Regions from separate parts of the Streptomyces sp. NPDC092369 genome, predicted to be linked through region 1. Evidence: riboswitches for the same ligand, from Rfam matches in the RefSeq annotation. Region 1 holds a riboswitch; each other region holds the start of a gene.

The links. A riboswitch is a leader RNA that binds a small molecule or an ion and turns the genes downstream of it on or off. The one in region 1 is predicted to bind cyclic di-AMP.
Region 2: linked by a shared signal. The riboswitch ahead of ACIQI8_RS35470 (NlpC/P60 family protein) and the one ahead of ACIQI8_RS28330 (M23 family metallopeptidase) in region 1 are both predicted to bind cyclic di-AMP.
Region 3: linked by a shared signal. The riboswitch ahead of ACIQI8_RS22990 (transglycosylase SLT domain-containing protein) and the one ahead of ACIQI8_RS28330 (M23 family metallopeptidase) in region 1 are both predicted to bind cyclic di-AMP.
Region 4: linked by a shared signal. The riboswitch ahead of ACIQI8_RS09245 (M23 family metallopeptidase) and the one ahead of ACIQI8_RS28330 (M23 family metallopeptidase) in region 1 are both predicted to bind cyclic di-AMP.

Annotation. Positions count from the first base shown of each region.
Region 1 is NZ_JBIVQP010000005.1:21,442-29,053, reverse strand. Features, by position in the region: gene ACIQI8_RS28360 (histidine kinase) at 1-965, shown strand, start outside; gene ribA (GTP cyclohydrolase II) at 1,012-1,653, opposite strand; gene ACIQI8_RS28350 (MarR family winged helix-turn-helix transcriptional regulator) at 1,769-2,284, opposite strand; gene ACIQI8_RS28345 (dihydrofolate reductase family protein) at 2,374-3,504, shown strand; gene ACIQI8_RS28340 (alginate lyase family protein) at 3,718-4,839, shown strand; tRNA gene ACIQI8_RS28335 (tRNA-Met) at 4,903-4,979, shown strand; cyclic di-AMP (ydaO/yuaA leader) riboswitch at 5,291-5,448, shown strand; gene ACIQI8_RS28330 (M23 family metallopeptidase) at 5,459-6,496, shown strand; gene ACIQI8_RS28325 (aldo/keto reductase) at 6,624-7,568, shown strand; gene ACIQI8_RS28320 (PrsW family intramembrane metalloprotease) at 7,595-7,612, opposite strand, start outside.
Region 2 is NZ_JBIVQP010000007.1:82,256-89,867, forward strand. Features, by position in the region: gene ACIQI8_RS35450 (ATP-binding protein) at 1-960, opposite strand, end outside; gene ACIQI8_RS35455 (beta-L-arabinofuranosidase domain-containing protein) at 1,152-3,974, shown strand; gene ACIQI8_RS35460 (LysR family substrate-binding domain-containing protein) at 4,005-4,799, opposite strand; gene ACIQI8_RS35465 (DUF5997 family protein) at 4,858-5,247, shown strand; cyclic di-AMP (ydaO/yuaA leader) riboswitch at 5,463-5,637, shown strand; gene ACIQI8_RS35470 (NlpC/P60 family protein) at 5,646-7,310, shown strand; gene ACIQI8_RS35475 (TetR/AcrR family transcriptional regulator) at 7,449-7,612, shown strand, end outside.
Region 3 is NZ_JBIVQP010000003.1:1,318,906-1,326,517, forward strand. Features, by position in the region: gene ACIQI8_RS22975 (CHRD domain-containing protein) at 1-775, opposite strand, end outside; gene ACIQI8_RS22980 (polyprenyl synthetase family protein) at 891-1,901, opposite strand; gene ACIQI8_RS22985 (CocE/NonD family hydrolase) at 2,214-4,208, shown strand; cyclic di-AMP (ydaO/yuaA leader) riboswitch at 4,440-4,641, shown strand; gene ACIQI8_RS22990 (transglycosylase SLT domain-containing protein) at 4,647-5,129, shown strand; gene ACIQI8_RS22995 (HAD family hydrolase) at 5,151-5,954, opposite strand; gene ACIQI8_RS23000 (LacI family DNA-binding transcriptional regulator) at 6,047-7,075, opposite strand; gene ACIQI8_RS23005 (carbohydrate ABC transporter permease) at 7,139-7,612, opposite strand, start outside.
Region 4 is NZ_JBIVQP010000001.1:2,122,620-2,130,231, forward strand. Features, by position in the region: gene ACIQI8_RS09240 (GntR family transcriptional regulator) at 1-636, opposite strand, end outside; gene ACIQI8_RS09245 (M23 family metallopeptidase) at 825-1,610, opposite strand; cyclic di-AMP (ydaO/yuaA leader) riboswitch at 1,623-1,788, opposite strand; gene ACIQI8_RS09250 (M16 family metallopeptidase) at 2,002-3,390, opposite strand; gene ACIQI8_RS09255 (M16 family metallopeptidase) at 3,387-4,760, opposite strand; gene ACIQI8_RS09260 (DNA topoisomerase (ATP-hydrolyzing) subunit A) at 5,066-7,522, shown strand; gene ACIQI8_RS09265 (CobW family GTP-binding protein) at 7,547-7,612, opposite strand, start outside.

The DNA.
Region 1 (7,612 bases):
AGGCGTACCAGCCGATCACCGGGACCGTGCGGGAGCGGATCCGGATCGCCGTACGCGATCCGGGGACGTTCACCGACTTCCGGTGGATGGTCGCCGACTACTTCTACGGTGCTCTGATCGTCCTCGCCCTGCCGCTGTGGCCGCTCGGGCTGGTCGTCGACGGGGTGCGGAGCGGGCTGCTGCGGCGGGCGCCGGTCGTGCTGCCGTTGATCACGCGGATCGCGGACCTGGAGGCCGACTGGTCGACCGCTCTCCTCAAGCCGTCTCCCAAGACCCAACTCGCTGCGCGCGTCGAGGAGTTGGCCGCCACTCGCGCCGACGCCATCGCGGCGCACGGCGCCGAACTGCGCCGTATCGAACGCGATCTGCACGACGGCGCCCAGGCCAACCTGGTCGCCCTGTCCCTGCGCATCGGCCTCGCCAGACGCGCCTACGACCGTGACCCGGACACCGGACGCAAGCTGCTGGACGAGGCTCAGGCGCAGGCCGAACAGGCGCTGACCGACCTGCGGAACGTCGTCCGCGGCATCCACCCGCCGATCCTCACCGACCGCGGTCTGGTCGGGGCGGTGCGCGCGCTCGCCGCCGGGTTGGGGTCCCCCCGCGCGAGCGAAGCCGAGCGTGGGGGAGGGCTCCAAGTGAGCGTGGAGGTCGAGCGGTTGGAGGACGACGGGGTGCGGGCGCCGGCCGCCGTCGAGGCCGCCGCCTACTTCGTCGTCGCCGAGGCGCTCACCAACGCCGCCAAGTACAGCGGCTCGTCCCGGGCCTCGGTCCGACTCGCCCGGATGAAGCGCGGGTTGCGGGTGCGGGTGGCCGACGAGGGGTGCGGCGGCGCCGACGAGACGACCGGCTCGGGGCTGCTCGGCATGCGGCGGCGGGTGGCCGCGCTCGACGGGACCGTGGAGCTGTCCAGCCCGGTCGGCGGCCCCACCGTGATCGAGGTGCGGCTGCCCTGCGTGTGGTGACCCGCGTGCACCGCGGGGCCCGCCCCGACCGGCCCCGTCGAGTCCGTCAGCCCGCGTTCAGCTCCGTCAACTGGCCCAGCGGCAGCGTGTGGTGGGTCTGGAGGACCTTCGCGCGCAGGTAGCGGACGTTGTGCGCGGTCTTGAAGACGCCGGTGGGGACGCGGTCGCGGACGGCGATGCCGAGGGAGCGCAACTGGTCGGCCTTGTCCGGGTTGTTGGACAGCAGGTCCAGCTCGTCGATCCCGAGGGACCGGAGCATCTGCGCCGCCGCCGTGTAGTCGCGGGCGTCCTCGGGCAGACCCAGGGCCGCGTTCGCCTCGTACGTGTCCAGGCCCTGGTCCTGAAGGGCGTACGCGTCGAGCTTGTTGTAGAGACCGATGCCCCGGCCCTCCTGGCGCAGGTAGAGCAGGACGCCGCCGCGGTCGGCTATGCGCTCCACCGCCTCGCGCAGCTGCGGCCCGCAGTCGCAGCGGGCCGAGCCGAAGACGTCACCGGTCAGGCACTCGGAGTGCAGGCGGACCAACGGGGTGGTGCCGGGGGCCGGTTGGCCCAGGACGACCGCCACGTGTTCCTGGCCGTCGGTCAGGCCGTGGAAGGTGACCATCTCGGAGTCGACGCTGTAGCCGTCTTGGAAGCGCAGCGGGACCCGGACGCGGGAGCGCGGCGTTGCGGCAGGGAAGTCAGGCATGCGGGTTCTCCCGGTCCGGTGGACGAGTACCGATCTGCTTCAAAACTGAAGCAGATCCATGGTCACGGACCCTACCCTATGTTTTAAATTTGAAGCAACGGGTTTGTGAGCCTGCTCACGAACAGGGCGAGGACGACCGGCGGCGCCACGGGACGTCCTCCCGCGTGGCCTCGGACCCGTCGCCCTCCAGCGCCCGCACGATCCCCGCGCTGATCTCCTCCAGCTGACCCACCTGTTCCGGGGTGAGGTGGTCGAAGATGGCCGCGCGGACCGTCTCGACGTGCCCGGGAGCGGTCCGCACCAGGGTCTCCATACCGGCGTCGGTGAGCACGGCGGTGCTGCCCCGCTTGTCGGACGGACATCCCTCACGCCGTACCAGACCGTCCTTCTCCAGCCGGGTCACCGCGTACGTCAGCCGGCTTCGGGTGATCTTCGTCCGCCCGGCGAGATCGGTCATCCGCAGCCGGTGGTCCGGTACGTCGGAGAGGTTGGCCAGGATGGAGTAGTACAGGTGGGGCATGCCGGCGTCCTGCTGGAGCTGCCGGTCCATCGCGTCCTCCAGGAGCTGCGATGCGGCGATGTACGCGCGCCATGCGCGCTGCTCCTCGGGAGTGAGCCAGCGAGTCGTCATGGGACCAGTGTAGGTTTGTTTCAAACTTGAACCAAGCCCCGCCTTGAGAGAGCTCGAACCCAGCTCCGTCTCGCAGAGAGAGCGCGTCGATGCCCCACCCGTTCGTCCTGCTGTCCGCCGCCGTCTCCCTCGACGGCTATCTCGACGACACCGGCCCCGAGCGCCTCCTGCTCTCCTCCCCGGCCGACTTCGACCGCGTCGACGAGGTACGGGCGTCCGTCGACGCGATCCTGGTCGGCGCCGGCACGATCCGCGCCGACAACCCCCGCCTGCTGGTGAACTCGCCCGAGCGTCGCGCCGCCCGCGTGGCCTCGGGCCGGCCGGAGTACCCCCTCAAGGTCACGGTCAGCGCCACCGGCGACCTCGACCCGGCCGCCAACTTCTGGCACACGGGCGGCGAGAAGGTCCTGTACACGACGGACAAGGGCGCCGACCGGGCGCACGCCCTGGGCCTGGCCACCGACGTCGTCCCGCTCGGCCCCGACCTGGACTGGCGCGAACTCCTGACCCACCTCCACGAGGCACGCGGCATCGACCGCCTCATGGTCGAGGGCGGCGGCACGATCCACACCCAGCTCCTGCGGCAGGGCCTCGCGGACGAACTCCACCTGGTCCTGTCCCCGCTCTTCGTGGGCACCCCGACCGCGCCCCGCCTCTTCGGCCCGGGCCCCTACCAGCCCGGTCGCCTCCGACTCCTCGAAACCCGGCGGATCGAGGACGTCGTCCTCATGCGCTACGAGCCCACCGCCCCCGGCACCGGCCCCCTCCCCACCGCCGCCGACCACCACTGGCTCCGCCTCGCCTGCGAACTGGCCACCCAGTGCCCGCCCTCCGACACCGCCTTCAGCGTCGGCGCGGTCGTGGTCGCCGCCGACGGCACGGAACTGGCCCGCGGCCACTCCCGCGAGGACGGCGACCCGGTGGTCCACGCCGAGGAGGCGGCCCTGGCCAAGCTCGCCCCCACCGACCCGCGTCTCGCCTCCGCCACGATCTACAGCAGTCTCGAACCCTGCGCCCACCGGGCCTCCCGCCCCAAGCCCTGCGCCCGGCTCATCCTCGACGCGGGGGTACGCCGGGTGGTGACGGCGTGGCGCGAGCCGGACACCTTCGTGACGGCGGCGGACGGGAACGGGTTGCTGGCGGCGGAGGGTGCCGAGGTGGTCGTGATCCCGGAGTACGAGGAGCGGGCGAAGGCGCCCAACTCCCACCTCCTGGCCTGACGTCCGCACCACTGCTCCGTCGGTCCGATCGGCCCAACAGATCCTGCGCCCCACTCCCCGAGCGGTCACTCTGCGAGAGACCCCGAACGGACACAAGCGGAGGTACTGGTAGCAGTGAGGCCATCCCGAAAACGAGCCGCCGTGCTCCTGATCGCGCCCCTTCTCGCCGTGACCCTCGCCTCGTGCGGCAGCACGGACACCGGTACCCGGACCATGGCCCGCGCCCTCCCCCCGGACGCCACGTTCACCCACCCCGGCGTGCTCGTCAGCAAGGCGCAGCTGGACTCCGTACGAAAGAACGTGACCGCCGGGAAGCAGCCGTGGCTGAAGGCGTTCCTGGCGATGCGCGACAGCAAGTACGGGTCGTACAAGTACCGGCCCGAGCCGTACGAGAACGTCGACTGTCCCTGGGGCGGGAAGGTCGCGCAGGGGTGTGTGGAGGAGCGGGAGGACGCGATCGCCGCGTACACGCAGGCACTGCTCTTCAGCGTCACCGGCAAGCAGGAGCACGCGCTCAAGGCGCGCGAGATCATGGACGCCTGGTCGGCGAAGATCAAGCGGCACTCCGAGGAGGACGCGGGGCTGCAGACCGCGTGGGCCGGGTCGACATGGACGCGCGCGGCGGAGATCGTGCGGTACGCGCCGGGGGCCGGGTGGCCTGCCGACCGGGTGGCGCGGTTCGAGAGGATGCTGCGGACCGCCTATCAGCCGCTCGTCACCGAGAAGCTGCCCGACTACAACGGCAACTGGGACCTCGCGATGACCGACGCGGCGATCGGCATCGCCGTCTTCACCAACGACCACAAGGCCTTCGACGCCGCCCTGGCCCGTTTCCGCGACCGTGTGCCCGCCTACTTCTACCTGGAGAAGGACGGCAAGGTCCCGCTCACCGTGGCCGGCTCGACCATGAACACGCCGCAGAAGCTGACGACGTACTGGTTCAGGCAGGGGACGTACAAGGACGGCGTCGCGCAGGAGACCTGCCGCAACTTCAAGCACGTCGGCTACTCGCTCGCCGCCACCGCGCACATCGCCGAGACGGCCTGGCACCAGGGCGTCGACCTGTACGGCGAGGTCAAGGACCGGCTGACCGCGGCCCTCGCCCTCCATGCCCGCTACCAGCTGGGCGAGAACCCGCCCGCGTGGCTGTGCGGTGGCAAGGTCGACCGGAACATGGGTCCCGACCTGGAGGTCGCCCTCAACCACCTGGAGGACCGGCTCGGCGGCTCCGTCCCCGCCGCCCACAAGCTGGCCGAGGAGACCCGCCCGGCCGGTACCGACGATCTCTTCGTCTCCTGGGAGACCCTGACCCACGCCGGAAACCCGGCCGCCTGACCGGCCCGGCTGCTCCTTGGTCACTCCCGTCCCGCGAATGGCGTACAGTGGAGAACACAACGGCGCGGGGTGGAGCAGCTCGGTAGCTCGCTGGGCTCATAACCCAGAGGTCGCAGGTTCAAATCCTGTCCCCGCTACCAACGGCCCAGGGCCGGAGTCCGGATCATCGGACTCCGGCCCTGAGTCTTTTCCCGCGCGCGTCCCGCTCCTCACTTCGGCTGTTGTCACGCCCGGTGAGCAGGTGAACGCCCTCCGCGCAGCAACTGACATACCGTCAACACCTCCAGGCATTCCCGGGCTTGGTCAACTCGCCCGAATTTCACCGGTCATGGCCTGAACGTCCTGCGTGAAAACGTTAATGATCAAGCCGAACAGCTTGGAATCCCCACCCCGTGTCTATTAACGTTCGATAACGCAGCGCGGTCGTCCCAGCCGTCACAAGAGTCGGCTCCGTGCGCACGTGCCGAATCCCGCAAGGGAACCGGGGAACCACCAACTTGGGGTGAATCGCACGTAGTCCGTCGTGTACGCACGACCGGTTTACGCGCGTAGGAGACCTTCCTGCTCCGAACCCGTCAGCTAACCCGGTAGGCGAGAAGGAAGGAAGGAGTACGCCCAGGTGGCGTCCAACCCCCCTGCCCCGGCGGCCCCGTTCGTGCCGAGCCAGCGTGACAACGAGATCTTCGGCTACGGCGGACCCCGCACCGACGAGGGCCCTTGGGAGGAATGGAACCCCACCGAGGATTCCGTCCGCCCCAACCGCGGTCGCCACCGCGTCTCCAAGCAGCGCGGCGGGGGACTCGCCCGCAGCTCCACGGTTCTGGGCGTCGGTGTCATAGCCGCCGTCGGCGCGGGCGGCATGGCCAGCGCCAACACCGGCAAGCCGCCGGTCTCCATCTCCGTGCCCGACCTGCCCAACGTCGGCTCGGTCTTCGGCGAGACCTCCAGCCCCGCCGTCAAGGGGTCCGCGACCGCGCTCAGCAGCGTCGGCGTGACCTCCACGGAGACCGCGCAGGGCACCAAGGATGCCGGCGAGGTGCTGCGCGACCGCATCATGGCGCAGGCCGAGTCGCAGCGCGTCCAGGTCGACAGCAAGGTCCAGTACGCCACCGAGGCCTCCCTCTCCAAGCAGGTCGACGAGGCCGCCGCGAAGGCGGAGAAGGCCGCTGCCGCCAAGGCCGCCGCCGCGAAGAAGAAGGCGGAGGCGGAGGCCAAGAAGAAGGCCGAGGCCGCGAAACTGGTGGAGCTGGCCACGCAGTACCGGCTGCCGGTCGCCTCGTACACGATCACCGGCACCTTCGGGCAGGCCGGTTCCCTGTGGTCCTCCGGGTACCACACGGGCCTCGACTTCGCCGCCCCCACGGGCACGCTCATCAAGGCCATCCACAGCGGCACGGTCACGGAGGCCGGCTGGGCGGGCTCGTACGGCTACCGCACGATCCTCACCCTCGACGACGGTACGGAGCTGTGGTTCTGCCACCAGTCGTCGATCGGCGTGAGCGTGGGCCAGAAGGTCGCCACCGGCGATGTCATCGGCCGCGTGGGCGCCACCGGCAACGTGACCGGCGCGCACCTGCACCTGGAGGTGCACCCGAACGGCCAGGCCGACGGCATCGACCCGATGACGTGGCTGCGCAGCAAGGGCCTCACCCCCTGACACAGGGCGCCACCCATAGGCGCCGGCAGTCGTCGCCAGGTTCCCGGAACAGCGGACTCCGCTTGTTTACGGGAACTTTGCGGCTTTCACGGAAGACCGGCCTCCAGGGTGGGCGTTGATGTGAAGCATGACTTCACTGCGCAAGCTCGGCTCCTCCGACCTGGAGGTCTTCCCCCTCTCCCTCGGCGGCAACGTCTTCGGCTGGACGGCGGACGAGGCGACCTCCTTCGCCGTCCTGGACGCCTACACGGCGGCAGGCGGCAACTTCGTCGACACCGCCGACTCCTACTCGTCCTGGATCGAGGGCAACTCGGGCGGCGAGTCCGAGACGATCATCGGCAAGTGGGTCAAGGCCCGCGGCAACCGCTCCGATGTCGTCATCGCCACCAAGGTCAGCCAGCACCCCGAGTACAAGGGCCTGTCCGGCGCGAACATCAAGGCCGCCGCCGACGCCTCGCTGCGCCGCCTGGACACCGACTACATCGACCTCTACTACACCCACTTCGACCAGCCCGAGGTGCCGGTCGAGGAGATCATCGGCGCGCTCGACGAGCTGGTGCGGGCGGGCAAGGTGCGCAACATCGCCGTCTCCAACATCACGCCGGAGCGGCTGCGGGAGTCCCTGGAGTTCTCCGACCGCGAGAACCTGGCCCGGTACGTGGCCATCCAGCCCCACTACAACCTCGTCTCCCGCGACACCTACGAGGGCGAGCTGCGGGACATCGCCGCCACCGCGGGCCTCGCCGCCGTCCCCTACTTCGCCCTGGCCGCCGGCTTCCTCACCGGCAAGTACCGGCCCGGTACGACGGTCGAGAGCGCGCGGGCGGGCCGCGCCGGCGCCTACGCGGAGTCGGAGCGGGGCCTGCGCGTCCTGACCGCCCTCGACGAGATCGCCGCCGCCCATGACGCGCAGGTCGCGACCGTGGCCCTGGCCTGGCTCGCCGCCCAGCCGACGGTGGCCGCGCCGATCGCGTCCGCGCGCACGCTGGACCAGCTGCCGGCGCTGCTGGCGGTGGCGGACCTGACCCTGACGGAGACGGAGATCAGCCGCCTGACGCAGGCGTCGGCCTGACCGATCCGTGGCTCTACGCGATTGATTTACGGCTGATACGGGTT
Region 2 (7,612 bases), on a different contig from region 1:
GACCAGGGCCGCCAGGGCGTTGCGGTTGAGGTCGATGCGCCGGGCGGCGGGCAGCGAGTCGGCGACCGCCCGCCGGATCAACTCGTGCCGGAAGGCGACCCGTTCCGGCTCCACGGCGAGCAGTCCGCGCTGTTCGGCGGCCACGAGCGCGGCCACACCGTCGGTCAACAGCGCGTCCACCAGCGGGCGTTCGACCGCGGAGGGCACGACGGCGAGCTGCTCCAGCGCGTCCACGGTGACGGGGTCGAGACCGCGCAGCCGCGCGAGCACGGCGTCGACGACCGTCGGGGGCACTCCCCCGGTGCCGCCGGCCGCCACGACCTCGGCGACGAAGAAGGGGTTGCCCGACGTCACTTCGTACACCTGCGCCGGATCGAGCCGGCCCGCCGCGCTGAGCGTGCGCACCGCGCTCAGCGAGAGCCGAGCCAGCGGCAGGCGGTGCACGCGGGGTACGCGGGAGACCTGGCCCAGCAGGTGACGCAGGGGGTGGCCGCGGCTCAACTCGTCGTCCCGGTAGGTGAGGACGAGCAGGGCGGGCAGCCGTTCCATGCGCCGCACGAGGAAGCGCAGCGCGTCCAGGGAGGCCTCGTCGGCCCAGTGCACGTCCTCGACGACGAGCACGGCGGGATGGGGGGCGCCGGCCAGTTCGGCGCGCAGCGCCTCGTAGACGCGGTGGCGGTCGCCGCCGTCGGTGACGGCGCGGGCGAGTTCGGCGCCGACGCTGCCGACGAGGTCACGGAACGGACCGAGCGGCCGGCTGGTGGCCAGGTCGTCGCACTGCCCGACCAGCACCCGGGCATGGGGAGGCAGCAGGTCCGGCATGGCCTTCACCAGGCTGGACTTGCCGATCCCCGCCTCACCGAAGACGAGCGCCACCGAACCGGCACCGCCCGCCGCCTGCCGTGCGGCCGCGGCCAGTCGCGCCAGCTCGGGCTCGCGTTCGAGGATCCCCCGGTCCACGTCGCCGATTCTGTCACCACCGGGTCGCTCCGCGAGGTGTCCTGCCCGACCGGAACCGAACCCTCCCGACCCGTTGACCCTCACCCGCCTCCTCTCTATCGTCTGGTCGACCTTTCGTACGGCGTTCGCGATGCCGAACAGCTCGGCATCGCAGGACACCCCGAAATCGCCGGACCCGTTGAGGAGCACCCATGGCACCGCCCCTCTCCAGACGATCCCTTCTGCAGGCCGCCGCCCTCGGCGCGGCCACCCCCACGACCACGTCGGCGATCGCCCACACGACGACCGGCCTCGCAACCCTCGCCACCGCCTCGGCCGCCGCCGTCCCGACCGCCTGGACCGTGCGCCCCTTCGCACTCGACGAGGTGACGCTCGGGGCAGGTCTCTTCGCCGACAAGCGGCGGCTGATGCTCGACCACGCCCGCGGGTACGACGTGAACCGGCTGTTGCAGGTCTTCCGGGCCAACGCCGGGCTGTCGACCGGTGACGCGGTCGCGCCCGGCGGATGGGAGGGGCTCGACGGTGAGGCGAACGGGAATCTCCGCGGCCACTACACCGGGCACTTCCTGACCATGCTCTCCCAGGCCTGGGCCGGCACCGGCGAGCAGGTGTTCGCGGACCGGATCGCCGCGATGGTCGGCGCGCTGACCGACGTACGAGCCGCCCTGCGCGCGGATCCGAACGTGTTGAGCGTGTCCGGCCGGTTCGGGTCCGCCGCCCTCAACGAGCGCGGGTCCTACCAGTACGTCGAGCTGCCGCCGGCCGTGCTCGGCGCCGCCGCGATCACCCTCGCCGCGTGGGTGAAGCCCGTGCATGACGACAACTGGGCACGAGTCCTCGACTTCGGCAACGACACCACCCGCTATCTCTACCTGGCCGCGCGCAACGCGAACGGCGTCCCGCGCTTCGCCGTCACCACGGGCGGGGCCGGTGACGAGCAGGGTCTGAACGGCACGTCCGCACTGCCGTCGAACGAGTGGAGCCACCTCGCGGTGACCCTCGCGGACGGCACCGGGACGCTCTACGTCAACGGGACGGCCGTGGCCCGGAACACGGCGATGACCCTCACCCCGGCCGCCCTCGGCCCCCTCGCCCACCACTGGCTCGGCCGCTCCACCTACCCCGCCGACCCCGTCCTCTCAGGCGCCTTCGGCGGGTTCGACGTCTGGTCGCGCACCCTGTCCGCCGCCGAGATCGCCGAGTTGCAGGGCAGCCGGGCAGCGGACAGCTCGGCCGGTCGCGGGGACCTGGCCTCGTACGCCTTCGACGAGAGCGGTGGCGGCAGCTTCGCGGACGGCTCCGGGCGCGGTCTGACCGCCACGCTGCGCCGTACGTGGGGCGGCCCGAGCCATCCCGGATTCCTGGCCGCGTACCCGGAGACGCAGTTCATCCTGCTGGAGTCGATGACCGGCAGCGACTACACGAGGGTGTGGGCGCCCTACTACACCGCGCACAAGATCCTCCGCGGCCTGCTGGACGCCTACACCGCCACGGGCGACGGCCGGGCGCTGGACCTCGCGTCCGGCATGGGTGACTGGATGTACGCGCGTCTGTCCGTGCTGCCCGCCGCCACTCTGCAACGGATGTGGGGCATCTTCTCCAGCGGCGAGTTCGGGGGCGTCGTCGAGGCGATCTGCGATCTGCACGCGCTCACCGGAACGGCCCAACACCTGGCGCTGGCCCGCCTCTTCGACCTCGACAGGCTGATCGACGCCTGCGCCGCGAACACCGACACGCTCGACGGACTGCACGCCAACCAGCACATCCCGATCTTCACCGGCCTGGTCCGCCTGTACGACGCGACGGGCGAGGAGCGCTACCTGACCGCGGCGAAGAACTTCTGGGGCATGGCCGTACCGCATCGCATGTACGGCATCGGCGGCACCAGCACCGGCGAGTTCTGGAAGGCGCGGGACGTGATCGCGGGCACGATCGCAGCGACCACAGCGGAGACGTGCTGCGCGTACAACCTGCTGAAGCTCAGCCGGACGCTGTTCTTCCACGAGCAGGACTCCAAGTACCTGGACTACTACGAACGGGCCCTCTACAACCAGGTGTTGGGCTCCAAGCAGGACACGGCGGACGCCGAGAAGCCGCTCGTCACCTACTTCATCGGGCTGACGCCGGGGCATGTGCGCGACTACACGCCCAAGCAGGGCACGACCTGCTGCGAGGGCACCGGCATGGAGAGCGCCACCAAGTACCAGGACTCGGTGTACTTCGCCGCGTCCGACGGCAGCGCCCTGTACGTCAACCTGTTCAGCCCGTCCCGACTGACCTGGGCGGACAAGGGAGTCACGGTCACCCAGACGACCGACTATCCCCGCGAGCAGGGCACCACTCTCACCGTCGGGGACGGCGCCGCGACCTTCGAACTGCGGATACGGGTGCCGTCCTGGGCGACGGCCGGCTTCCGCGTCACGGTCAACGGGCGGGCGGCGCCCGGGAGTCCGACACCCGGCAGCTATTTCGCCGTGTCCCGGAAGTGGCGTGCCGGGGACACCGTGCGCGTCGCCGTGCCCTTCCGGCTCCGGGTCGAAAAGGCGCTGGACGATCCGACCCTCCAGACCCTCTTCCACGGTCCGGTCAACCTGGTCGCCCGCGACTCGGCCACGGATTACCTGGAGTTGGGTCTTTACCGAAACGCCGGTCTGTCGGGTGATCTGCTGCCGTCCCTCGCCCCCGTGACCGACAGGCCCCTCCACTACACGTTGGACGGCATCGAGTTCGCCCCCTTCTTCGAGGGGACGGAGGATCCGACCCATGCCTACTTCAGGCGCGTGGAGCCGAGAGTCGTCCTCGGGAACACCGACTCCGGCGTGGCCAATCCGGTGAAGGCCGACGGCACGACGTTGCTGGACGAGATCTGGGCCGGAGCGCCGTTCGGTGACAAGGGTGCGCTCGTGGCGCGGGTGCGGTCGACGGTGGACGCGTGGGTGACCGGCGGGCTGCTTGGCGGAAGCGACGGGGCGAAGGTCGTCGGCACGGCGGAGAGGGCCGTCTTCGTCCCGTAAGCGGCCAGACCTGTCCTGAGGAGACGTGGACTAGGACCGGCCGCGCGGCTTGCCCCGCCTGCCACCGCCCTTGGCGCCACCGCCCCTGGCACCACCGCCCGTACCGCCCCGGCCACCGCGGGCCGTCGGCTTCGAGGGCGTCGCGGGCTTGCGACGGGCGGTGGTCGGTTCGGCTCGCCTCGTCTTCGGCTCGGGGTCGGCGGCCTTGCGGCCCCGGGTGCTGTTGGCCGTGCGGCCGCGGACGATGCCGATGAAGTCCTCGACCAGGTCGGTGGTGGCGTCCTCGGGCCAGGACAGGGCCACGCTCGACTCCGGGGCGTCCACGACCGGACGGTAGGTGAGGTCCTTGCGGTGGTGGAGCCGGGCCAGGGACTGGGGCACGATCAGCAGGCCCACGCCCGCCGCGACCAGTTCGATGGCGTCGACCGTGGTCGGGGGGCGCTCGAAGGCGGGTTCCCCGGGCGGCCGGTCCCAGTCGAAGACGTCGTCCAGGGGGTGGAAGAGGACCTCGTCGGCGAGATCGCCCACGGTCACCTCCTCCACCGCCGTGATCACGTGGTCCTTGGGGATTACGACGACCGTCGTCTCGGTGTAGAGGGGGATCGCGCTGAGGAACGTACGGTCGACCGGCAGCCGTACGAAGGCCGCGTCAGCCGCACCGGCGCGCAGCAGCTCGGGCGCCTGGGCGGCCTCGACCTGGCTGAGGACGAGGGGGATGTCGGGCAGCCGCTCGTTCCAGACCCGCACCCACTTGGCGGGCGTCACTCCCGGGACGTATGCCAGCCGGAACGTGGGGGATGCCTCGGGGTCTGCGGAGCCTGTCACCCCGCCAGATTACCGTCCGTGGTCGGCGGGCTCTCACACGATCGATACCCTGGACACCATGAAGTCGCACCAGAGCACCCAGACCATGAAGCCCGCCACCGCGGCGAAGAAGCTGGGTGTGTACCTCGAAGCCACCCCCGCCGAGTTCCGCGAGGGCGACGTCTCGCGCGCCACGCTCGACGAGCTCCAGGCGAATCCGCCCGAGTGGCTGCGCGCGCTGCGGGCCGACGGGCCGCACCCGCGTCCGGTGGTCGCGGCGAAGCTGGGGATCTCGATCTCGGGTCTCGCCCGCGGCGGTATCACCGAGGCGCTCACCACCGAGCAGATCGAGGCCATCAAGCAGGACGCGCCCGAGTGGCTGGAGAAGGAGCGCGCCACTCAGGCCGAGGTCCGCAAGGAGGCGGCGCGCCTCAAGCAGCGGGACGCGGAGCGCGAAGCCGGTTCCTGAATCCGGTTGACGATCCGGGTCCTGATCCCGTTCCGGCCACGGTGAGTCGCCGGTCGGGACCTGTGTGTACACAGAAACCAGTTCTGACGGTCCATTAAGACGAAGGTCACAAAAGCGTATCGGACATATCGCGCTTCAACCTTCACACAGGGCACACAAGTTGGTTAAGTTGATTCTCAGGTCGCGTGACTCTCTCCGGCGGACCCCGTCGGGTCGAGCGACCTCCGCTGAGTCCGGCTCGCCCCTGTGGCAGCCGGAGCCGGGGACCCACCGATTCATGGGGTGAATCGGCCCAACTGCCCTTCGGGGCAAGGGCCGTAGGGCATGCCTTCCACATCGTGACCGCCCGAACCCGACAGCTAACTCGGTAGGCGGAGTACGGAAGGAGTACGGCTCCCATGGCGCCGGAACGAATGCCGCGCGCGGGAGGCTTCGGCCAGCCCGGCATGCGCAACTCCGCTTTGGCGACGGCGGCTCTCACCTCGGTGGCCCTGTTCTCGCAGACCGCCGATGCCGCACCCCAGGCCGCCGATGACGGCCCGAGCCGCGAAGAGGTCCAGCAACGGGTCAGCACCCTCTACGACCGGGCCGAGAGCGACACCGGAAACTTCAACGCGACCCGCGCGATGACCGCGGGCACCCGAGGCCGCGGCGCCCAGACCGGCAGCATCCCGCGCCAGACCTCGGACCCCGAACTCGACAAGGTCGCCCGGCGCTGGTTCGACGCGGCCCGCAGCTCGGTGGGGCCGACCGCTCCGGCGGTGCTGCCGGCCGACCGGATGCCCGCCCGCCCCGCAATGCCCCGGCCCGCGCGCCCCGGCGACGACCTCATCGAGCGCAGGCGTGACGTGCCCCAACTGCCCGCGGCCCCCACCGGCCGCCCGGTGGCGGAACTGACGGCGGGCCCGGTCGCGGAGCTGCCCGCGGGCCCGGCCCCGGCACTGACGGGCCGCGCGGTGCCCGCCCTGGCCGCCGCCTCCACACCCCGACCTGAACTCCAGCCCGCGGTCCTGCGCGGACTGCCCCCGGCAGCCCCGGCCACACCTACCCGCCAGGTTGCGCTCCGGACGGCCAAGGAGCGCAACCAGCGCAAGCTCGCCGCGGCCCGTGAGCTGTTCGCCCGGTACACCGGACAGCGGACCGCACCGGCCCTCGCGATCGAGGCCGCGCCCCTCCCGGCCGCCGCCCCGTGGTCCGACACGGCGCAGCAGGCCCAGCGCAGGGCCGAGGAGGAGTGGCGACTGCGGCAGCCGAGCGTCCTGGACACAGGAGTGCCGGCCGCCCAGACCTGGCAGCCGAGCGCCTACGACACCGGGGCGATCCCCGCACAGACGTGGCAGTCCAGCACGTACGACACCGGGACGATCCCCGCGCAGTCCTGGCAGCCGAGCGCCCTGGACACCGGCGCGACACCGGCACAGAACTGGCAGCCGACCGCCTACGAGACGGGGTCGATGCCCGCACAGAACTGGCAGCCCAGCGTGCTGGACACCGGGGCGATCCCCGCACAGTCCTGGCAGCCCGGCGTCCTCGACACCGGCGCGATCCCCGCACAGAACTGGCAGCCCAGCGTGCTGGACACCGGAGTGCCGGCCGCCCAGGCCTGGCAGCCGAGCGCGCTCGACACCGGCGCGATGCCCGCCCAGAGCTGGCAGTCGAGCGTCCTCGACACCGGCGTCCCGGCCGACACCGGGCCCGCCGTCGGCAGCAAGGCCGAGCGGGCGATCGCCTTCGCCCGTGCGCAGATCGGCAGGCCGTGCGTGTGGGGCTCGGTCGGTCCTGGCTCGTACGACGACTCCGGTCTCACCCAGACCGCCTGGAAGGCTGCGGGGGTCGCCCTGCCGCGGGCTGCGCAGGAGCAGGCGAGTGCCGGTACGGTCGTGCCCCTCGCCGAGAGCCGGCCCGGGGACCTGATCTTCTACAACGACAACTTCAGCCACGTGGGCATCTACACCGGCAACGGCATGATGGTCCACGCCCCGGGCCCCGGCACCTGCGTACGCGAGGAGTCCGTGTACTACGCCGGGGAGGCCGCGGTCCGCATCGCCGTGCGTCCCGTCTGACCTCCACCGGCACCCACCGGTATCCGCCGGCATCCCGCTCAGCCGCTCCCCCGTCCGGCTAAATCGTGCAGCCATTTGCCTAAAGGGTTTAGGTAAACGCATACTCGGCAGCACGGAAGCCCAACGGGAGGAGCGGCTGTGGTGCGTGCGGGACTGTCCGCGGAGCGGCTGGCGCGGGCGGGTGCCGAGCTGGCCGACGAGGTCGGCTTCGAGCACGTGACCGTCTCGGCGCTCGCGCGGCGATTCGACGTCAAGGTCGCGAGCCTGTACTCGCATGTGAAGAGCTCGCAGGACCTCAGGAC
Region 3 (7,612 bases), on a different contig from region 1:
TGGGCTTGACGAAGGTGTGCTTGATGTTGCCGCCGAGCAGCGCGCTGACGTCCCGCTGGGCGAAGGCGTACCCGCCGCCGGCGGCCGGCTTGCACTCGTAGATCTGCTTGCCCTTGACCACGGAGGCCTGGAAGTTGTGCAGGGCGTCACGGAAGTCGAAGCCGGCGACCGTGACCTTGTGGAGCTGGCCGCGGACGGCGCCGCCGGGGAACTGGGCGGTGTGCAGGTTGGCGTAGAAGGAGTTCGGGTCGGACTTGAGGGCGTTGAGCAGGGCCTTGTCCTTGACCTTGACGGTGCCGGTGACGCTGTGGCCCCTGATCTTGTCGAGCAGCTTGGTGAAGTCGACCTTGACGCCGCCGTTGGTGCCCTTGGCGCCCTGGTGGATGTGGAGCATGGTCGGCCTGCCGGTGCCGCGCCAGGTGACGGCGACGGAGACCTTGTCGCCCTTGACCTTGATGAACTCGACGGCGGCGCCGTCCTTGTCGCCGACGGCGGGACCGCCGGCCACGGGCACCTCGTTGGCACCGCGCAGGCTGGTGGCCAGCAGGGTTCCCCCGGTGCCGCCGGAGACGCCGCCGCTCTGCGTGACGATGTCCTGGCTCGCGCCGGACGGGTCGTTCATGCCGCCCATGGCGACGGAGTGGCCCGCGTGGTCGGCGTGGGTCCCTCCGGCGGCGAAGGCGGGAATCACCGCGGCGGAGATTCCCCCGGCGGCTGCCACCGCGACCGCGGTGACGATGAGGCTCTTACGGCGCTTGGAGAACGTCGCGTTCATGCCCATGATTCTGTTTTCTCCCCGTATTCATGCCGACGCCCCCTGCGTCGGCTTCTGGGAGTGAAACGGGGCTGATCTCAGATTGGACTTAATCCAGAGATGTGATGTGTATCACCTAGCCCGCCCGGTGCACCACCGCGTCGCACAGCTCCACCAGCGCCGCCTTCGCGTCGCACTCCCGCAGCGGAGCCAGCGCGGCCCGCGCGTCCTCGGCGTAGCGGACCGTGTCCCGGCGAGCCTGCTCCAGCGCGGGGTGCTCCCGCAGTCCCGCCAGCGCCTCGGCGTGCCGGGCGTCGTCGGTCAGGTCGGAGTCCAGCAGCTCGCACAGGGCGATGTCCTCGGCCAGGCCGAGGCGCGCCGCCCGCTCGCGCAGCCGCAGTACGGGCATGGTCGGGATGCCCTCGCGCAGGTCGGTGCCCGGCGTCTTGCCCGACTCGTGCGAGTCGGACGCGATGTCCAGGACGTCGTCCGCGAGTTGGAAGGCGACACCGAGCCGCTCGCCGTACTGCGTGAGCACGTCCACGACCGTCTCGTCGGCGCCCGACATCAGCGCGCCGAACCGGCACGAGACCGCGACCAGGGAGCCCGTCTTGCCGGCGAGCACGTCCAGGTAGTGGTCGATCGGGTCCCGTCCGTCCTGCGGTCCCGCGGTCTCCAGGATCTGGCCGGTCACCAGGCGTTCGAACGCCTCGGCCTGCACCCGGACCGCCTCGGGGCCGAGGTCGGCCAGTATGTGCGAGGCGCGGGCGAACAGGAAGTCACCCGTGAGGACGGCCACCGAGTTGCCCCAGCGGGTGTTGGCGCTGTCGACCCCGCGCCGCACGGTCGCCTCGTCCATGACGTCGTCGTGGTACAGCGTGGCGAGGTGGGTCAGCTCCACCACCACCGCGGACGGCACGATCCCCGGCGCGTACCGGTCCCCGAACTGCGCGGCGAGCATGACCAGCAGCGGGCGGAACCGCTTGCCGCCGGCCCGCACGAGGTGCTGCGCGGCCTCCGTGATGAACGGGACCTCACTCTTGGTGGCTTCGAGCAGTCCCTCCTCGACAGCGGCCATCCCCGCCTGGACATCGGCTTCCAGAGCCTGGTCCCGCACGCTCAGCCCGAACGGCCCGACGACGGTCACGAGGGATCTCCTGTCTGCTGGTGTCCACGGCTGGTTACACGGTTTGTCGATAGGTCGCTGCCATCACTCAAGTCAGCGTATCCGGTCAAGTTTCGATCACCCATGCCGCCCACGCGTGCTGCCTGGGTAGGCACCTATGCCACTCGCCCGTGCAGCCCGGGCGATATCCGATCACGACGGGTATGTTTTTGATCACTTGATAACAACGGACATATATCGACTTACATGGAAGTAGTGGAGCGTGTCCCGAACGAGGCAGACGTCGAACCCGAGGACCGCCCGGCTCCTACCAACCGCACTGGGGTCACGCTCATGCGCATCCGAACGTCCTTCCCGTACGAGACGACTCACGAGGACCTCCGTGTCCGGCTGCCCGACGGAACGCGGTTGTACGCCCGCGTCTGGCGACCGCTCACCGACGAACCCGTACCGGCGCTCCTGGAGTACCTGCCCTACCGCCTCACCGACTGGACCGCGCCCCGCGACGCCCAGCGGCACCCCTGGTACGCCGGGCACGGCTACGCCTCCGTCCGCGTCGACGTGCGCGGGCACGGCAACAGCGAGGGGATGCCGGGTGACGAGTACTCGGCGACCGAGCTGGCCGACGGGGTCGAGGTGGTCAACTGGCTTGCCGCACAGCCCTGGTGCGACGGCAAGGTGGGCATGTTCGGCATCTCCTGGGGCGGCTTCAACTCCCTCCAGCTCGCGGCCCTCGCGCCCGAGCCGCTGAAGGCGGTCGTCACGGTCTGCTCCACGGACGACCGCTATGACAACGACGTGCACTACATGGGTGGTTCCGTCCTCGCCGTCGACATGCACGCGTGGGCGGCGACCATGCTCGCCTTCGTCTCCCGCCCGCCGGACCCGCTCCATGTGGGCGAGGAATGGCGGGACATGTGGCTGAAGCGGCTGGAGGCCGTCGACCCCTTCATCCACACCTGGCTCGCCCACCAGACCCGGGACGAGTACTGGCGGCACGGCAGCGTCTGCGAGGACTACGACGCGATCGGCGCCGCCGTCCTGGCGGTGGGCGGCTGGCACGACCCGTACCGCGACGCCGTGCTGCGGCTCGTCGAGCACCTCCCGGCGGACCGGGTGCGGGGGCTGATCGGCCCGTGGTCCCACCAGTACCCGGACCGCGGCCTGCCGCCGGGCCCGGCGATCGGCTTCCTCCAGGAGACCCTGCGCTGGTGGGACCACTGGCTCAAGGGCAAGGACACCGGCGTCATGGCCGACCCCCTCCTGCGCTCCTACGTCAGCGACTCGCACCCGCCGGCGACGGTCCACGACACCCTGCCGGGCCGTTGGGTCGGCGAGCCGGCCTGGCCCTCGCCGCACGTCAAGACGACGACGTACGGACTGCGGGGCGCCCCCGCGATCGTCCGGTCCCCCATGCACACGGGCGTGGACGCGGGCCGGTTCTTCCCCTTCGGGAACGACGCCGATCTGCCGCCGGACCAGCGGGACGAGGACGCGCGCTCCGCGTGCTTCGAGTTCGAGGTGCCGGCGGAGACCTGGGTGCTGGGGCGGCCGAGGGTGCGGCTGCGGCTGACCTCGGAGGTGGCGCGGGGGCAGGTGATCGCCCGGCTGTGCGATGTGGCGCCGGACGGTTCGTCGACGCTGGTCACCCGGGGTGTGCTGAACCTGTCGGCGCGGTTCGGGCGGGAGCGGGCGGTGCCCTGGACGCCGGGCGCGGTGGAGGACGTGACCTTCGAGCTGAACGGCATCGGGTACGCCGTTCCGGCCGGGCATCGCATCCGGCTCGCGGTGTCCTCGGCGTACTGGCCGTGGATCTGGCCCCAGCCGGAGTCGGCGGCCGGCTTCACGATGGACCCGGAGGGCAGCGCGCTCGAACTCCCTGTGCGAGAGCAGGAGTTGACGTACGACATTCGCTTCGGGGAGCCCGAGGAGGCCGAGCCGATCGGGGTCAACTACCCGCCCACGCTGGACGAGCCGCGGCCGGAGCGGGTGGTCGTGCGGGATGTGGCGAAGGGTGAGTGGCGGCTGGAGGTGGACCCGCGGCACGGCGGCACACGCGTGTATCCGGACGGCCTGGAGTTCACCGAGGACGCGCTGGAGACGTACACGATCGACGAGAGGGACCCACTGTCGGCGCGCGCCCGGTCGGACTGGTCGATCCGGCTGCACCGGCCGGAGCTGGCCTGGGACACCACCGTGCGCACCCGGTCGGAGATTACTTGCGACGAAAAGGACTTTATTGCCTCGAATGAGGTGATCTGCACCGAGGGCGGCGAGGTGATCTTTCACCGGACCTGGGAGAAGAGGATTCCGAGAACTGCCAGTTGAGGATGAATGCCCGTTTTGCCGCTCTTCATCCCGCCGTGACTTGGGTCACGCGCTTCTGTGCGTGCCCTGTGTCCCGACATGTCGGCGTTCCGCCTTTCGCCGCTTGCCAGTTGACCCTTGGCAGGCGCAAAGGATCAAGCGCCTCATAGGCCTCAGACCAAGGTCAAGAGGGTCTATGTGTGAATCCGGTACTTGTTCCGGACATGTGCTCTCGCATACGTTCCCGCCCTGTCGGGTGGAACGCCGAATCCTGCCGCCGCCCGGCATCCCAGTCACGAACTCACCGCACGGCAGGAGCGGGGGACCCAGGTAAGTCGCCGGACCGGTCATCGCGACCGGGACGGCTCGGGGTTAAGTCACGTCCGCGAGGGCGTGGCCGGGCACCTCCCAGCCCGAACCCGACAGCTCACCTCGCAGGCGACGGAGAGGAACCTCGTCATGCCTGCATCCGCTCAGCACCGCCGTAGCCGCAACTCCCGCCTCGCCCGCAAGCTCGCCGTGCTCGGCACGGGGGCCGCGGTGCTCGCCCTCCCCGTCATCGGCGCGACCACCGCGTCCGCGGCTCCCTCGTCGACGGTGACCGCCGCGTCGCTGGGGTACTCCAACACCCTCGACGGCTGGATCCGCGCCTCGCTCCAGGTCATGGCGCAGAACGGGATCCCTGGCACCTACGACGGCATCTACCGCAACGTGATCCGTGAGTCGTCCGGCAACCCGTACGCCATCAACAACTGGGACTCCAACGCCGCGGCCGGCACCCCGTCCAAGGGCCTGCTCCAGGTGATCGACCCGACGTTCGCCGCGTACCACGTGGCCGGCACGTCGTTCGACCCGTACGACCCGGTCGCGAACATCACGGCCGCCTGCAAGTACGCGGCGGCGGTGTACGGCTCGATCGACAACGTCTATGGAGCCTACTGAGCCACCCGGTAAGGGTCACTCTCAGAAGAGTCTTTCGAGGACGACGGCGATGCCGTCGTCCTCGTTCGATGTCGTCACCTCGTCCGCCACCGCCTTGAGTTCGGGGTGGGCGTTGGCCATGGCCACTCCGTGGGCGGCCCAGTCGAACATGGGGATGTCGTTGGGCATGTCGCCGAAGGCGATCGTCTCGTGCGGGCCCAGGCCCAGGTGGCGGGCGGCCAGGGCGAGGCCGGTCGCCTTGGTGACGCCGCATGGCTGGAGTTCGACGGTGCCGGGTCCCGACATGGTGACGGTGGCCAGTGAACCGACCACTGTGCGGGCCGTGGTGGCCAACTCGTCGTCGGACAGGTCGGGATGGCGCAGCAGCACCTTGCTGATCGGTTCGTGCCACAGGTCGTCGCGGCGGCCGACCCGGACCGCGGGCAGCGTGGGGTGCGGCATGAGGTAGCCGGGCTCGATGAGCGTGAGTCCGTCCACGCCGTCCTGGTCCACGGCCGCGTACACCTGCCCGACCTCCGCCTCGATCTTGCCGAGCGCGGTCTCGGCCAACTCCCGGTCCAGCGTGACCGACCAGAGCAGCCGGTCCGCGCCGGCGTCGTACACCTGCGCGCCCTGCCCGCACACCGCGAGCCCCTTGCTGCCCAGCTCGTCGAGGAGCGGACGCACTCTCGGGGCCGGCCGTCCCGTCACGACGAGATGGCGGGCCCCGGCGCCGACCGCCCGCGCGAGCGCGGCGAGGGACCGGTCGGAGAGGGTGTCGTCGCCCCGGAGCAGGCTGCCGTCCAGGTCCGTGGCGATGAGTGAATATGCGAGGGGTGCGGCCATGATCAGAGAATACGGATGGAAAGCCCGGCTAACTCGACGCGAACCGGACGGTTGCTGACTACATGTGCGTGGAGCGGTGGCCGGTGGTCCGGTCACGCCGACTCCCTGATCACCAGCTCGGTCGGCAGCAGCACCCCCGCCGTGTCCTCACCGGCGATCTGCGCGAGCAGCATGCGGACCATCTCGGCGCTGATGCGGTCGTAGGGCTGGCGCATGGTGGTGAGGGCCGGGGTGCCCGCGGTGGCCGCGGCCGAGTCGTCGAAGCCGCCGACAGCGACGTCATCGGGGACCGAACGGCCGTACTGCTGAAGAGTGTTGACGACTCCCAGGGCCATGAGATCGGAGGCCACGAACACCGCGTCGATGTCCGGGGCCCGGTCCAGGAGCCGGCGGGCCGCCTGCTCTCCGCCGGTGCGGCGGTAGTCGCCCTCGACCACGAGCGCGGGGTCGAAGGGCAGGCCCGCCTCGGTGAGGACGTCGCGGTAACCGGCCAGCCGGTCGGGGCCGCCCGCCGTGTCGAGCGGTCCGGTGACCATGCCGATACGACGTCGGCCGCGGGCGATGAGATGGCGCACCATCTCCTGGGCGCCCTCGCGGTCGGCCGCCGCCACGTAGCTGACCTTGGAGCCGAGGCCGACGGGCTTGCCGCAGGCCACCAACGGGATTCCGGCGTCCCGGAGTTCGGCCGCGACCGGGTCGCCGCTGTGGTTGGAGACGAGGAGCACGCCGTCGACGTGACCCGAGGTGATGTACCGGGTGAGGCGGCGCCGGTCGTCCTCGGAGGAGGCCAGCATCAGCAGCAGCGGGATGTCGTGCCGGGCCAGGTGCTCGGTGCACCCGCGCAGCAGCACGTTGAAGTTGGGGTCCTCGAAGAACTTCTCCTGCGGCTCGGTGAGGAGGAACGCCACCGAGTCCGACCGTCCCGTACTCAGGCTGCGGGCATGCCGGTTGACGACATAACCCGTCTTCCTGATCGCCGACTCCACGGCGGTGCGCGCGGCGGGCGAGACGTAGTGGCCCCCGTTCAGGAACCGCGAGACGGTCCCCCGGGAGACCCCTGCCTCCCGGGCCACGTCATGGATGGTGGGCGGTTTGCGGCGGCCGTTCGGACTGGTGGCCATGGTCCTCGTTCTGCCGGGTCGGTGCGGTGGGGGGAAGTCCGGTGCGGTGGCGGGCGGTTCGGCTCAGGCCTTGACGGATCCGCTGAGCAGGTCCAGGGACCAGAAGCGCTGGATCACCAGGAAGAGTCCGATCAGCGGCAGGATCGCGAGGAAGCAGCCCATGATGACCAGCGTGTAGAGCGCGGGTTGGGAGGCGCCCTGGTTGAGCAGGGTGTAGAGGCCCAGCGTGATCGGGAACTTGGTGTCGTCCGCGAGCATCACGTACGGCAGCAGGAAGTTGTTCCAGATGCCGACGAACTGGAACAGGAACACCGTGATGAGACCCGGCATCATCATCGGCACCGCGATCCGCGAGAAGATCCGCCACTCGCTCGCGCCGTCCATGCGGGCGGCTTCGAGGAGTTCGGCGGGCACGGAGGCGGCCGCGTAGATGCGGACGAGGTAGACGCCGTACGGGGAGAGGATCGACGGCAGGAGCATCGACCAGTACGAGTCGGCCAGGCCCAGCTTCGAGAGGAGCAGATACTGCGGGACCGT
Region 4 (7,612 bases), on a different contig from region 1:
GCGCTCCCCGCCGCCGAAGCGCAGCCGGTGCGCACTCGTCGAGTGCTCGGTGTGCAGGGCGGTGATCGCCCGCGCGCGCTCGGCGTCCCCGCGCGCCACGGCGTCGACGATCGCGCCGTGCTCCGCCCAGGACTCCACGGGGTTGGCCGGCGCCTCCACGGCGTACATCCAGGCGATCTTGTGACGCAGCTGGGTCAGCGTCGAGGTCAGCGCCTGGCTGCCGGAGGCCTGCGCGAGCGTCTCGTGGAACCAGCCCCCCAGGGAGCGCAGATCCTCGCTGTTGCCCCTCCTGGCGCGCTCCTGGCCCAGCCTGACCAGGCCGCGCAGCACCTTGAGGTGGGCCTCGGTGCGCCGCTGGGCGGCCCGGGACGCGCCGAGCGGCTCCAGCAGCATGCGCATCTCCAGCAGGTCGGCGGCCTCCTGCTCGGTCGGTTCCGCGACGCACGCGCCCGCGTGCCGCCGGGTCACGACGAAGCCCTCGGCCTCCAGCGTGCGCAGGGCCTCCCGGACGGGGACACGCGAGACGCCGTAGCGGCGCGCCAGGAGTTCCTCGGTGAGCCGGCCGCCGCGCTCGTAGACACCGGCGACGATGTCGTCCCGGATGGCCGTGCACACCGAGTGCGCCGGAATACGCATGTCCGACCTCCGTCTTAATCCCCGTGAAACGTCGCCGGTTGACGTGTGTTCAGTGACTCTATTGCAATCAGCGGGAATTTCCGACGGGGGGCCGGAATCGAGGGATATTTTTTGGACAGAGAGCGGACAGAAAGACCGAAAGCCCCGGCTCGGGGAGCCGGGGCTGAAGAAGATCTCGCGGTCCGTCGTCAGACGTTCACACCATGCGAACGCAGGTAGGCGACGGGGTCGATGTCCGAGCCGTACTCGGGGGTCGTGCGGGCCTCGAAGTGAAGATGCGGCCCGGTGACGTTGCCGGTCGCGCCGGAGAGGCCTATCTGCTGCCCGGGGGTGACCGTCTGGCCCACCGAGACCCCGATGGACGACAGGTGACCGTACTGGGTGTACGTGCCGTCGTTCATCTTGATCACTACCTGGTTGCCGTAGGAACCGCCCCAGCCGGTCTCCACGACCGTGCCGGAGCCGACCGCGTGGACGGTCGTGCCGCTGGCCGCGTGGAAGTCGATGCCGGTGTGGCTGCCGGAGGACCACAGCGAGCCACCGCTCTTGTAACCCGTCGAGACGTACGAGTTCGAGATCGGCGCGACGAAGGTGTTGAGGCGCTTGCGCTCGGCGGCGCGGGCGGCGCGCTCCTTGGCCTCGCGTTCCTCCTTGGCCCGCGCGGCGGCCTTCTTGCGTGCCGCCTCGGCCGCGGCCTTCTTGAGAGCGGCCTCCTGGGCCGCCTCCTTCTGGGCGTCTGCCTGGGCGTCGATCTTGTCGGCGATCGTGTCGCCGATGGTGATGACGGGGGTGAAACCGGTCTGCTCGGCCGCGCTCTCCACGTGCTCCGCGGAGTTGTCCGCGGCGAGCGCCGGAGCGGCCAGGGTGCCGACGACGCCGGTGGTGGCGAGTGCCGCGACGCCCGCCGCACGGGCGGTGGTGCGCTTCATCCGGCTGGGACGTCGGTGCTTCCCGGTGGCGCAGGTGAACGCCATGTACTGGGTGGTCCTTTCCTTCCTTCTCGCCTACCGGGTTAGCTGACGGGTTCGGAGCAGGAAGGTCTCCTACGGACCCCCTCGCGAAGCGCGGGCGTCCGATTCACCCCAGGGACTCTCGATATGGGTCCCCGGCTCCCCTGGCTCGCGCCGTACGGGGACTCGGCGATGACTGCCCGGTGCCGCGGATGCGGCGCGGTGCCTGACGGACAGCCCGGATGACGCTAAACGGGACAACTTTCAATCCCCAAACGGATCACGGCTTTTGTAGCGCATGCCACAGGGCAGACAGGCAACCTCTCCCTCAATTCGGACATACAGGGGCCCTGGTGACGCTTCCGTCACCAGGGCCCCCACGCGCGCGTGGCGCTCGCTCCGCCTCCGCCCGGCCCTACTCGGCCGCCACGACGGTGACTTCGCCGATGCCGAGAGCCGCCACGGGCTCCTTGATCTGCGCCGCGTCACCGACCAGCACGGTCACCAGACGGTCCACCGGGAAGGCGCTCACGGCGGCCGCGGTGGCCTCCACGGTGCCGGTTGCGGCGAGCTGCCGGTACAGCGTCGCCTGGTAGTCGTCGGGCAGGTGCTGCTCGACCTGGTCGGCCAGCGTGCTCGCGACGGCCGCCGCGGTCTCGTACTTCAGCGGCGCCACGCCCACCAGGTTCTGCACGGCGACATCGCGCTCGGCGTCGGTCAGACCGCCCTCGGCGAGCGTGCGCAGCACCGTCCACAGGTCCTGCAGCGCCGGACCGGTGTTCGGGGTGTCGAAGGAGCCGCTGATGGCGAGCATCGCGGCCCCGGTGCCGTCCGGGGCGGACCGCAGGACCTGCCCGAACGCCCGTACGCCGTAGGTGTAGCCCTTCTCCTCGCGCAGGACGCGGTCGAGGCGCGAGGTGAGGGTGCCGCCCAGGCAGTACGTGCCGAGCACCTGCGCGGGCCACACGCGGTCGTGCCGGTCGGGGCCCACGCGGCCGATGAGCAGCTGCGTCTGTACGGCGCCGGGGCGGTCCACGATGATCACGCGCCCGGTGTCGTCGGCGGTCACCGGCGGCACGGGACGCGGCTCGGCCGAGGAGCCGGTCCAGGCGCCGAGGGTGTCGCCGAGCAGCTCGTCGAGGTCGATGCCGGTGAGGTCGCCGACGACCACGGCGGTGGCGGTCGCCGGACGAACGTGCTTCTCGTAGAAGGCGCGTACGGCCGCCGAGTCGATGTTCTTGACGGTCTCCTCGGTGCCCTGACGCGGGCGCGACATGCGCGAGGAGGCCGGGAAGAGCTCCTTGGAGAGCTCCTTGGCGGCGCGCCGGGAGGGGTTGGCCAGCTCGTGCGGGATCTCGTCGAGGCGATTGCGCACCAGGCGCTCGATCTCGCTGTCCGCGAACGCAGGCGCCCTCAGGGCATCGGCCAGCAGGCCGAGGGCCTTGGTCAGGCGCGAGGCGGGCACTTCGAGGCTGATCCGGACGCCGGGGTGGTCGGCGTGCGCGTCGAGCGTCGCGCCGCAGCGCTCCAGTTCGGCGGCGAACTCCTCGGCGGAGTACTTGTCCGTGCCCTCGGAGAAGGCCCGCGCCATGATCGTGCCGACGCCGTCCAGACCGGCCGGCTCGGCCTCCAGGGGCGCGTCAAGGAGGACCTCCACGGCGACGACCTGCTGGCCGGGGCGCTGGCAGCGCAGGACCGTCAGGCCGTTGTCGAGCGTCCCGCGCTCGGGGGCCGGGAACGCCCACGGCCTGGCCTCGCCGGCCTGGGGCTGCGGGTGGAATTCCATCGCGGCGAGCTCGGTCACTTGGCCGCCTCCTCGTTCTCGGTGGGCTCGGTGCGCTCGGCGGGCTCGGCGGGCTCGGCGGACTCGGGGGCGACGGGTTCGTAGACGAGCACCGCGCGGTTGTCGGGGCGCAGTCGGGCCTTGGCGATCTCCTGGACCTCTTCCGGGGTCACCTCCAGGACGCGCTGCACGGCGGTCAGAGCCAGCTGCGGGTCGCCGAACAGGACGGCGTACCGGCACAGTTCGTCGGCGCGGCCCGCGACCGTGCCGAGCCGGTCCAGCCACTCGCGCTCCAACTGGGCCTGGGCGCGCTCCATTTCCTCGGCGGTGGGGCCCTCCTCGGCGAACCGGGCGAGCTCCTCGTCGATGGCGGCCTCGATCTCCGGCACCTCGTGCTCGGCGGACGTCTTCACGTCCAGCCAACCGAGCGAGGGCGCGCCGGCCAGCCGCAGCAGACCGAAGCCGGCCGCGACGGCCGTACGGTCGCGCCGCACAAGGCGGTTGTAGAGACGGGACGACTCGCCGCCGCCGAGGATGGTGAGCGCGAGGTCGGCCGCGTCGCTCGCGCGCGTGCCGTCCTCGGGCAGCCGGTACGCCGCCATCAGCGCGCGCGCCGGCACCTCCTCCTCGACGACCTCGCGCAACTGCCCGCCCATGACGTCGGGCAGCGCGCCGTCACGGGGGACGGGCTTGCCGTCGTGCGCCGGGATGGACCCGAAGTACCGCTCGATCCAGGCGAGCGTCTGCTCCGGGTCGATGTCGCCGACGACCGACAGAACCGCGTTGTTGGGCGCGTAGTACGTGCGGAAGAACGCGCGCGCGTCCTCCAGGGTCGCCGCGTCCAGGTCGGCCATCGAACCGATCGGCGTGTGGTGGTAGGGGTGGCCCTCCGGGTAGGCGAGCGCGGTCAGCTTCTCGAACGCCGTGCCGTAGGGGACGTTGTCGTAGCGCTGCCTGCGCTCGTTCTTCACCACGTCCCGCTGGTTCTCCATGGACTCCTCGTCCAGGGCGGCGAGCAGGGAGCCCATGCGGTCGGCCTCCAGCCAGAGGGCGAGCTCCAACTGGTGGGTGGGCATGGTCTCGAAGTAGTTGGTGCGCTCGAAGCTGGTGGTGCCGTTGAGCGAACCGCCCGCACCCTGCACCAGTTCGAAGTGTCCGTTGCCCTTGACCTGCTTCGAGCCCTGGAACATGAGGTGCTCGAAAAGGTGAGCAAGACCCGTGCGCCCCTTGACTTCGTGGCGCGAGCCGACGTCGTACCAGAGGCACACCGCCGCGACCGGGGTCAGGTGGTCCTCCGAGAGCACCACGCGCAGGCCGTTGGCCAGGCGGTGCTCGGTCGCTGTCAGGCCGCCGGTGTCTGCCTGGTCCGTGGCCGTGTGACCCATGGGCATGTACGTCCCTTCGATCGCGAATGCTGCGGTGGGAAACGGGGTTTTCCTGCCGGTCCTGCCACTGTATGCAAGCGCGCGGACGGTCGGCGAAGTTCCCGGTGGACGTACGCCCTGAGCGGATCGCGTAGCCTGCGGGCACGCCGGGCACACGGGTCGATGTCGGGTCCTCGTCCGGGTTGTCAGTGCCTCGGTCCACAATGGTCGCGTCAGATACCGTTCACGCTTCAGCAAGAGTGAGCCGGAGGGGCGCGGCACCCATGTGAGCGACCCGTAGGCGAGCTACCAGAAAAGAGGAGCCGGCAGCGATGGCCCGCCGTAGTACGAAGACCCCGCCGCCCGACGACTCGTACGAGGAGAAGATCCTCGACATCGACGTCGTCGACGAAATGCAGGGCTCCTTCCTCGAGTACGCGTACTCGGTCATCTACTCACGAGCCCTGCCGGACGCCCGGGACGGTCTCAAGCCGGTGCACCGCCGCATCGTCTACCAGATGAACGAGATGGGACTGCGCCCCGACCGCGGCTACGTGAAGTGCGCGCGCGTGGTCGGCGAGGTCATGGGCAAGCTGCACCCGCACGGCGACGCGTCGATCTACGACGCCCTGGTGCGCATGGCCCAGCCGTTCTCCATGCGCGTGCCGCTCGTCGACGGCCACGGTAACTTCGGCTCGCTCGGCAACGACGACCCGCCGGCCGCCATGCGGTACACGGAGTGCCGGCAGGCCGAGGCCACCAGCCTCATGACGGAGTCGATCGACGAGGACACGGTCGACTTCAGCCCCAACTACGACGGCCAGGAGCGGGAACCGGTCGCCCTGCCCGCCGCCTTCCCGAACCTGCTGGTGAACGGCTCCTCGGGCATCGCCGTCGGTATGGCGACGAACATGCCGCCGCACAACCTCGCCGAGGTCATCTCGGCCGCCCGCCACCTGATCCGCTACCCGAACGCGGATCTGGACACCCTGATGAAGCACGTCCCCGGCCCCGACCTGCCCACCGGCGGCCGCATCGTCGGCCTCGCCGGCGTCCGGGACGCGTACGAGACCGGCCGCGGCACCTTCAAGATCCGCGCCACGGTCGAGATCGACACCGTGACCGCCCGCCGCAAGGGCCTGATCGTCACCGAACTGCCCTTCACCGTCGGCCCGGAGAAGGTGATCGCCAAGATCAAGGACCTGGTCGGCGCGAAGAAGATCCAGGGCATCGCCGACGTCAAGGACCTCACCGACCGCGCCCACGGCCTGCGCCTGGTCATCGAGATCAAGAACGGTTTCGTGCCGGAGGCCGTCCTGGAGCAGCTCTACAAGCTGACGCCGATGGAAGAGTCCTTCGGCATCAACAACGTGGCGCTGGTGGACGGTCAGCCCCTCACCCTGGGCCTCAAGGAGCTCCTGGAGGTCTACCTCGACCACCGCTTCGAGGTCGTACGGCGCCGCAGCGAGTTCCGGCGCACCAAGCGCCGTGACCGACTGCACCTGGTGGAAGGCCTGTTGACGGCGCTCGTCGACATCGACGAGGTCATCCGGCTGATCCGCTCCAGCGACAACTCCGCGCAGGCGAAGGAGCGCCTGATGGAGCGCTTCTCGCTGTCGGAGATCCAGACGCAGTACATCCTGGACACCCCGCTGCGCCGCCTCACCCGGTTCGACCGCATCGAGCTGGAGTCGGAGAAGGACCGCCTCATCGCGGAGATCGCGGAGCTGACCCGGATCCTCGACTCGGACGCGGAGCTGCGCAAGCTGGTCTCCACCGAACTGGCCGCGGTGGCCAAGAAGTTCGGCACCGAGCGGCGTACGGTCCTGCTGGAGTCCTCGGGCACCCCCGCGGCCACCGTCCCGCTCCAGGTCGCCGACGACCCGTGCCGGGTGCTGCTCTCCTCGACGGGCCTGCTGGCCCGCACGGCGAACGGCGAGCCCTTCCCGGAGGACGCCGACGACAGGCGCACCAAGCACGACGTGATCATCTCGGCGGTGCCCGCCACCGCGCGCGGGGAGATCGGCGCGGTCACGTCGAGCGGCCGGCTCCTGCGCATCAACGTGGTCGACCTTCCCCAGCTCCCGGAGACGGCGGCGGCCCCGAACCTGTCCGGCGGGGCGCTCCTGACGGAGTTCGTCACCCTGGAGGGCGACGAGACGGTGGTCTGCCTGACCACGCTCGACGAGTCCTCCCCCGGCCTGGCGCTCGGCACCGAGCAGGGCGTGGTCAAGCGCGTGGTCCCCGACTATCCCTCGAACAAGGAGGAGTTGGAGGTCATCACGCTCAAGGACGGCGACCGCATCGTCGGCGCGGTCGAGCTGCGCACCGGCGAGGAGGACCTGGTCTTCATCACGGACGACGCCCAGTTGCTGCGTTTCCAGGCCGCGCACGTCCGGCCCCAGGGCCGTCCGGCGGGTGGCATGGCGGGCATCAAGCTCACGGACGGCGCAAAGGTCATCTCGTTCACGGCCGTGGACCCGGCCGCCGACGCGATCGTCTTCACGGTCGCGGGCTCGCGCGGCACGCTCGACGACTCCGTCCAGACGACGGCCAAGCTGACCCCGTTCGACCAGTACCCGCGCAAGGGCCGCGCCACCGGAGGCGTCCGCTGCCAGCGGTTCCTCAAGGGTGAGGACTGCCTCTCCCTGGCCTGGGCGGGCCCCAACCCGGCCAAGGCGGCCCAGAAGAACGGCACCCCGGCCGACCTCCCCGAGATCGACCCGCGCCGCGACGGCTCGGGCGTGTCGCTCGCGAAGACGGTGGCGGTGGTGGCGGGACCGGTGTAGAGCGACCGGTCTAGAGGGACCGGTTCAGGAGAGATCCTGGGAGGGCTCTACGGGGTCCTCTCCCGGATCCTGTGCGTACGGTTCCTGTAC